2 linked regions of the Variovorax paradoxus genome follow. The protein of the gene in region 1 interacts with the protein of each later gene in a pairwise test. Links are inferred from orthologs where the notes say so. Each region holds a gene or a part of one and is shown on either strand. Other genes may lie near its edges.

Region 1 (3,046 bases):
CACGCGGCGCGGCGACCATCATGCAATTGCGGCGGCGTTCTACATCGGGCTGCCGGTGCAATACTTTTTGGTGTGGATCGAGTGGTACGGGCTCTATTCGATCTTCATTCCGGTCTACGCCTTTCTGGTGCTGCCGATTCTTGCGGCCGTGGGCGGCGACACGCAGCGCTTTCTGGAGCGCACCTCCAAGATCCAGTGGGGCCTGATGATCTGCGTGTTCTGCATCAGCCACGTGCCCGCGCTGCTCACGCTGCAGATTCCCGGTTTTGAGGGACGCAACCTGCTGCTGATCGCTTTTCTGGTGATCGTGGTGCAGGGCAGCGACGTGCTGCAGTACGTCTGGGGCAAGCTCTTCGGCAAGCGCAAGGTGGCGCCCGAACTTTCGCCCTCCAAGACCTGGGAAGGCCTGGTCGGCGGGGTCGCCAGCGCCACCGCGCTGGGTGCGGCGCTCTATTGGGCGACGCCCTTCAATCCGTGGCAAGCCGCGCTGATGGCGCTCACCATCTGCCTCATGGGCTTCTTCGGCGGGCTCGTGATGTCGGCCATCAAGCGCGACCGGGGCGTGAAAGACTGGGGCTCGATGATCGAAGGCCACGGCGGCATGCTCGACCGGCTCGACTCGGTGATCTTCGCGGCGCCGATCTACTTTCACGCCTTGCGCTACTGGTGGGTGCCGTGAGCACGGCACGCGCAAGTACCAGGGCAAAGAAAGCGATGGCGGCCGAGCGCGTTCCGCACGACACGCCCGTCGAATGCACCACCGCCGCGTCATGGGAGCGGTGGCTCAAGCGCCACCATGCCGCCGCAGCCGGCGTGTGGCTGCGAATCGCAAGGAAGGACAGCGGCATTGCATCGGCCACCCACGCCGAGGCCCTCGAAGTTGCGCTGTGCTACGGCTGGATCGACGGGCAGCGCAAGGCGGAAGACGACACGCACTTTCTGCAGCGCTTCACCCCGCGTACGCCGCGCAGCACCTGGTCGAAGATCAACCGCGACAAGGCACTGAAGCTGATCGGGGAAGGCCGCATGCAGCCTGCCGGCCTGGCCGAGGTCGACCGCGCCCGGGCCGACGGCCGCTGGGATGCGGCCTACGACGCCCAGAGCGTCGCCACCGTGCCGTCCGACCTGCAGACGGCCCTCGATGCGAATCCCAAGGCCGCAGCCTTCTTTGCCAAGCTCGATTCACGCAACCGCTATTCGGTGCTGTTCCGCACGCAGGGCGCAAAGAAGCCCGAGACCCGGGCGCGGCGTATTGCGCAATTCGTTGAAATGCTCGCCAAGGGCGAGAAGATCCACCCCTGAGCGGGGGTCCGGCGCCCTACTTCGCCAACGCCTTCAGCGCCAGCTTGATGCCCTCGCTCACTGTCGCATCCTTTGGCAGTGCCTTCAGCGCCAGCGCGGCTTCCTTGTCGCTGTAGCCCAGCGCAATGAGCGCCTGAAGGATGTCGGCCTGCGCGTCGGAGGCCGCATGCGCGGGCAGGCCGATGTCGGCGCCCAGCTTGCCCTTGAGTTCCAGCAGCAGCCGCTCGGCGGTTTTCTTGCCGATGCCCGGAATCTTGACGAGCCGGCCGAGCTCCTGCGTGGTGATGGCCTGCGACAGCTCGCCCACGCTCATGCCCGAAAGCAGGCCGAGCGCCGTGCGCGGCCCCACGCCGGTGATCTTGATGAGTTGCCGAAAAGCCGCACGCTCCTCGGCGGTGCCGAAACCGTAGAGAATCTGCGCGTCCTCGCGCACCACGAAGTGCGTGAGCAGCGAAACGCGCTCTCCGGTGCCGGGCAGGTTGTAGAACGTGCTCATCGGCACATCGACCTCGTAACCGACGCCGTTGCAGTCCACCACCACCTGCGGTGGGTTGCGCTCGGCCAGGATGCCGGTGAGTTTGCCTATCATTGGCCCACCCCCGTTGCTTGCTCACTTCGTGTAGCCGCCTCCCCCCTCGAGGGGGCAACACCGGCGGCCCGGCAAAGCCGGTTCCGCGGTGTTCCCCGCTTTGGATTGCGTTTTTTCGAGCATGGCTGGTCTTGCATAGGGCTGCCAAAAAGATGGAAATGGATACCGCGTGATTCTGCGACACACTTTTGCCCCACCGAACAACTCGCGCCTCGGCCACCTGTGCGGGCCGCTGGACGCGCACCTGCGGCGCATCGAAGAGGCCTTGGGCGTGAAGATCGCGCACCGCCACGAGCAGTTCAAGGTCGACGGCCCCAAGGCTTCCGCGCAACGGGCGATGGACGTGCTGCAGGCGCTGTACGAAATTGCCCAGCGCCCGATCGACCCGGCCGTGGTGCAGCTCACGCTGGCGGGCGACGGCTCCATGATCGACGGCGACGAGGACGCGGCCATGCTCGTCACGCGCCGCGCCGACCTGCGCGCGCGCACGCCCACCCAGGCGCTGTACCTGGACAACATCGCCAAGCACGACATCACCTTCGGCATCGGCCCGGCCGGCACCGGCAAGACCTACCTGGCGGTGGCCTGCGCGGTCGATGCGCTGGAGCGCGCGGCTGTGCAGCGCATCGTGCTCACGCGACCGGCGGTGGAAGCCGGCGAGCGGCTCGGCTTCTTGCCGGGCGACCTGACGCAGAAGGTCGACCCTTACCTGCGTCCGCTGTACGACGCGCTGTACGACCTGATGGGCTATGAAAAGGTGCAGAAGGCTTTCGAACGCAACGCACTCGAAATTGCGCCATTGGCCTTCATGCGCGGGCGCACGCTGAACAATGCCTTCGTCATCCTGGATGAAGCGCAGAACACCACGGTCGAGCAGATGAAGATGTTTCTTACGCGCATTGGCTTCGGCGCCAAGGCGGTGGTCACGGGCGACGTGAGCCAGATCGACCTGCCCAAGCAGCAGCTGAGCGGACTGATCGACGCCGAGCGCGTGTTGCGGCGCGTGAGCGGCATTGCGATCACGCACTTCACCAGTTCGGACGTGGTGCGGCACCCGCTGGTCGCCAAGATCGTCGATGCCTACGACGGCCAGCGCAAGCGCGCGGGGTCGCATTGATATGGCGCTGGCCCAGCTTTCGCTTTCGCTGCAGTTCG
Region 2 (3,246 bases), 360 kb from region 1 along the record:
CGGCTGCCCCCTCTGTCGAACCGCCGGCCGTGATGGCTGAAGCAGCGCCGTCCGAGTCCGCTGCGGCCTCCGCGCCCGATCCGCTCGCACCTTTGGTCGAAGCGCTGCGCAGCGGCGACTCGATCATCATCTTTCCCGAAGGCACGCGCGGCCACACGGGCGAGCCGCAGAAGTTCAAGTCCGGCCTCTACACACTCGCCACGCTGTTTCCCGAAGTGGTGCTGGTGCCGGCATGGATCGACAACGTGCAGCGCGTCATGCCCAAGGGCGAGATCGTGCCGGTGCCGATCTTGTGCTCGGTCACGTTCGGTGCGCCGATCCGCGTGGAAGAAGGCGAAGAGCGCCGCCCTTTCCTGGATCGCGCGCGTGCCGCGGTGATCGCCTTGCGCGACGTCTGAGCGGAACCTTGCGATGAACCAGTTCCTGCGCAGCCTCACCGCGACTCAGCAAGTCGCGACCCTGTTCCTCATCGTCTTCGGCCTGCTCGTGATTGCAAGCACGGCAGCGCTCTTCCTGAGCTTCAGGGAGCGCCGCAACCCCGTGCACGACGCCGCATGGCAAGCCGAGCTCGCCCACTACCGCAAACTGCTGGGCACTACCTGGTTCATGGTGATCGTGTTCTGGGTCGGCTGGGCCTTGGGCGAAACTGTGGCCACCGTGCTGTTCGCGCTCATTGCGTTCTTCGCGCTGCGCGAGTTCATCACGCTCTCGCCCACACGGCGCGGCGACCACCGCAGCCTCATCCTCGCATTCTTCGTGGTGCTCCCGATCCAGTTCTGGCTCGTCGGCACCGCGCGTTTCGACCTGTTCACCGTGTTCATTCCGGTCTACGTGTTTCTTGCGATTCCCGTGGCAAGCGCACTCGCCAACGATCCGAGCCACTTTCTCGAGCGCAATGCCAAGCTGCAATGGGGCATCATGGTCTGCATCTACGGCATGAGCCATGTGCCGGCGCTGCTTCTGCTGAGCTTTCCGGGCTACGAAGGCAAGAGCGCCTTTCTCGTGTTCTTTTTGGTGTTCGTCGTGCAGACCTCGGTGCTGGTGCAGCATGTGATCTCGCGCCGCACGCAACGCAAACCCTTTGCGCCCAACGTCAGCCGCAGCTTCAACTGGACCAGTTGGGGCATAGGCATCGTGGTAGCCAGCTTGGTAGGCGCGTTGTTCTCGTTCATCACGCCCTTCAAGTTCGGCCAGGCGCTTGCGGTGTCGTTCATCGCCTGCATTGCAGGCTCCATGGGCCACCTGGTGATGAAGGCGCTCAAGCGCGACCGCGGCATTCCCAACTGGGGCAAGAAGGGTGTCGGCGTGACTGGTGCCAACGGCCTGCTCGACCGTGTGGACGCACTGTGTTTTGCGGCGCCCATCTTCTTTCATTCGATCCGCTGGTACTTCAACGTCTGACACATGCGCATTCTCGGCATCGACCCCGGCCTTCTCACCACCGGCTTCGGCGTGGTGGACGCGGACGGCCACGCGCTGCGCTACGTGGCAAGCGGCACCATCAGCACACGGCACCTGGGCAGCGGCAACCTGCCGGCCCGCCTCAAGGTGCTGTTCGACGGCATTGCCGAAATCGCAGAGCGCTACCAGCCCGATGCTTCGGCGGTCGAAATCATTTTCGTCAACGTCAATCCGCAGTCGACGCTCCTGCTGGGCCAGGCGCGCGGCGCTTGCGTAACCTCGCTGGTCAACAGCAAGCTCACGGTGGCCGAATACACCGCGCTGCAGATGAAGAAAGCCGTCGCCGGCCACGGCCAGGCCGCCAAGGCGCAAGTGCAGGAAATGGTGAAGCGCCTGCTCGACCTGCCCGGCTTGCCCGGCGCAGACGCGGCCGACGCGCTCGGCATTGCCATCACCCATGCGCAGGTGGGCCGCTCGATGGCGCGGTTGGCCGAGGCGGCCGATCTGTCGAAAACGCATGCCGGCACTTACCGGCAAGGGCGCTCGAGGTAGCAGTGCCGTTTCAGGCCCAGCCTGCTGCTAGGCCACCCGTTCGGCGATCAGCACCGCAAAGAAGCCGAAGGCGGCAAGCAGCGTCCACTTGAGCACGATCCAGCCGAACCGCCGGTACCTGGCCTGCCCCGTTCCGGCATAGAACGCGAAGGACACGCCCGCCACCAGCAACAGCAGCAGAATGGCCCAGCGGAAGACGAGCATTGCCTGGAGGTGAGAAGAAGAAAGAAGAGCCCGCTACCAGGCCCGCGCCACTTCGCCGAAACCGCGCGGTGCGCGCTTTTCGTCTTCGAAGGTCACAACCTCGTAGGCGTCGCTGTTGGCCAGCAGTTCGCGCAGCAACTTGTTGTTGAGCGCATGGCCCGAGCGGAACGCGGTGTAAGCGGCCAACAGCGGCTTGCCGATGATGTACAGGTCGCCCATGGCGTCGAGGATCTTGTGCTTCACGAACTCGTCGTCGTAGCGCAATCCGCCGGCATTGAGCACCTTGGTGTCGTCCATCACGATGGCGTTGTCGAGCCCGCCGCCAAGCGCCAGGCCCTTGCTGCGCATGTATTCGACCTCTTTGGTAAAGCCGAAGGTTCGGGCGCGCGCAATGTCGCGGCTGTAAGAGTCGGAACCCAGGTCGAACTCCACGCGCTGGCCGGTGGAATTGACCACGCGGTGGTCGAAGTCGATCTCGAAGCTCAGCTTGTAGCCGTGGTACGGCTCCAGGCTCGCCCATTTCTCGTTGGCGCCCTCGCCCTCGCGCACCTCGACCTTGCGGGTCACACGAATGAAGCGGCGCGGCGCCTTCTGCAGTTCGATGCCTGCGCTTTGAAGCAGGAACACGAACGACGAGGCCGATCCGTCGAGGATCGGCACTTCGTCGGCCGTGATGTCGATGTAGAGGTTGTCGATGCCCAGGCCTGCACAGGCAGACATCAAATGCTCGACGGTCTGCACCTTGGCCCCGCCGGTCGAAACCGTGGAAGCCAGCCGCGTGTCGGTTACCGCTTCAGCGGTCATGCGGATGTCGACCGGCTCGGGCAGGTCGACGCGCCGGAACACGATGCCCGTGTCCGCCGGCGCCGGGCGCAGCGTGAGCTCCACGCGTTGTCCGCTGTGAAGCCCCACGCCCACGGCGCGGCTGATCGACTTGAGGGTTCTTTGTTGCAGCACGCCCGCAATTTTAGGCGCGCGACGGGCATGGCTGCCTATGCCCCTCGCTATGGCACCGATAGACATAGGTTCTATTTCAAGCGCCCACGATGGACGCAAGGGGCACGAAGCGAACGCAGCGCGTAGAGCCGG

Evidence for each region.
Region 2: the proteins of ruvA (region 1) and ruvC interact in binary tests that used the Escherichia coli proteins (3 or more experiments, as listed by UniProt). The link is inferred for Variovorax paradoxus from one-to-one orthologs.

The regions. Positions count from the first base shown.
Region 1 is NZ_CP123990.1:5,125,948-5,128,993, reverse strand. The notes cover bases 106-2,839. They hold ruvA (Holliday junction branch migration protein RuvA), read right to left. Parts: upstream 1,892-2,839; coding sequence 1,319-1,891; downstream 106-1,318. Other genes in these bases: QHG62_RS24515 (PhoH family protein), read left to right, coding at 2,061-2,839; QHG62_RS24525 (YdeI/OmpD-associated family protein), read left to right, coding at 715-1,302; QHG62_RS24530 (phosphatidate cytidylyltransferase), read left to right, coding at 106-679. Also shown: more of QHG62_RS24530, read left to right, coding at 1-105; more of QHG62_RS24515, read left to right, coding at 2,840-3,008; rRNA maturation RNase YbeY, read left to right, coding at 3,010-3,046. UniProt on the Escherichia coli protein: The RuvA-RuvB-RuvC complex processes Holliday junction (HJ) DNA during genetic recombination and DNA repair.
Region 2 is NZ_CP123990.1:4,765,044-4,768,289, reverse strand. Bases 245-3,178 are described here. They hold ruvC (crossover junction endodeoxyribonuclease RuvC), read left to right. Parts: upstream 245-1,404; coding sequence 1,405-1,953; downstream 1,954-3,178. Other genes in these bases: lpxC (UDP-3-O-acyl-N-acetylglucosamine deacetylase), read right to left, coding at 2,191-3,114; QHG62_RS22905 (hypothetical protein), read right to left, coding at 1,981-2,157; QHG62_RS22915 (phosphatidate cytidylyltransferase), read left to right, coding at 412-1,401; QHG62_RS22920 (1-acyl-sn-glycerol-3-phosphate acyltransferase), read left to right, coding at 245-398. In the rest of the region: more of QHG62_RS22920, read left to right, coding at 1-244.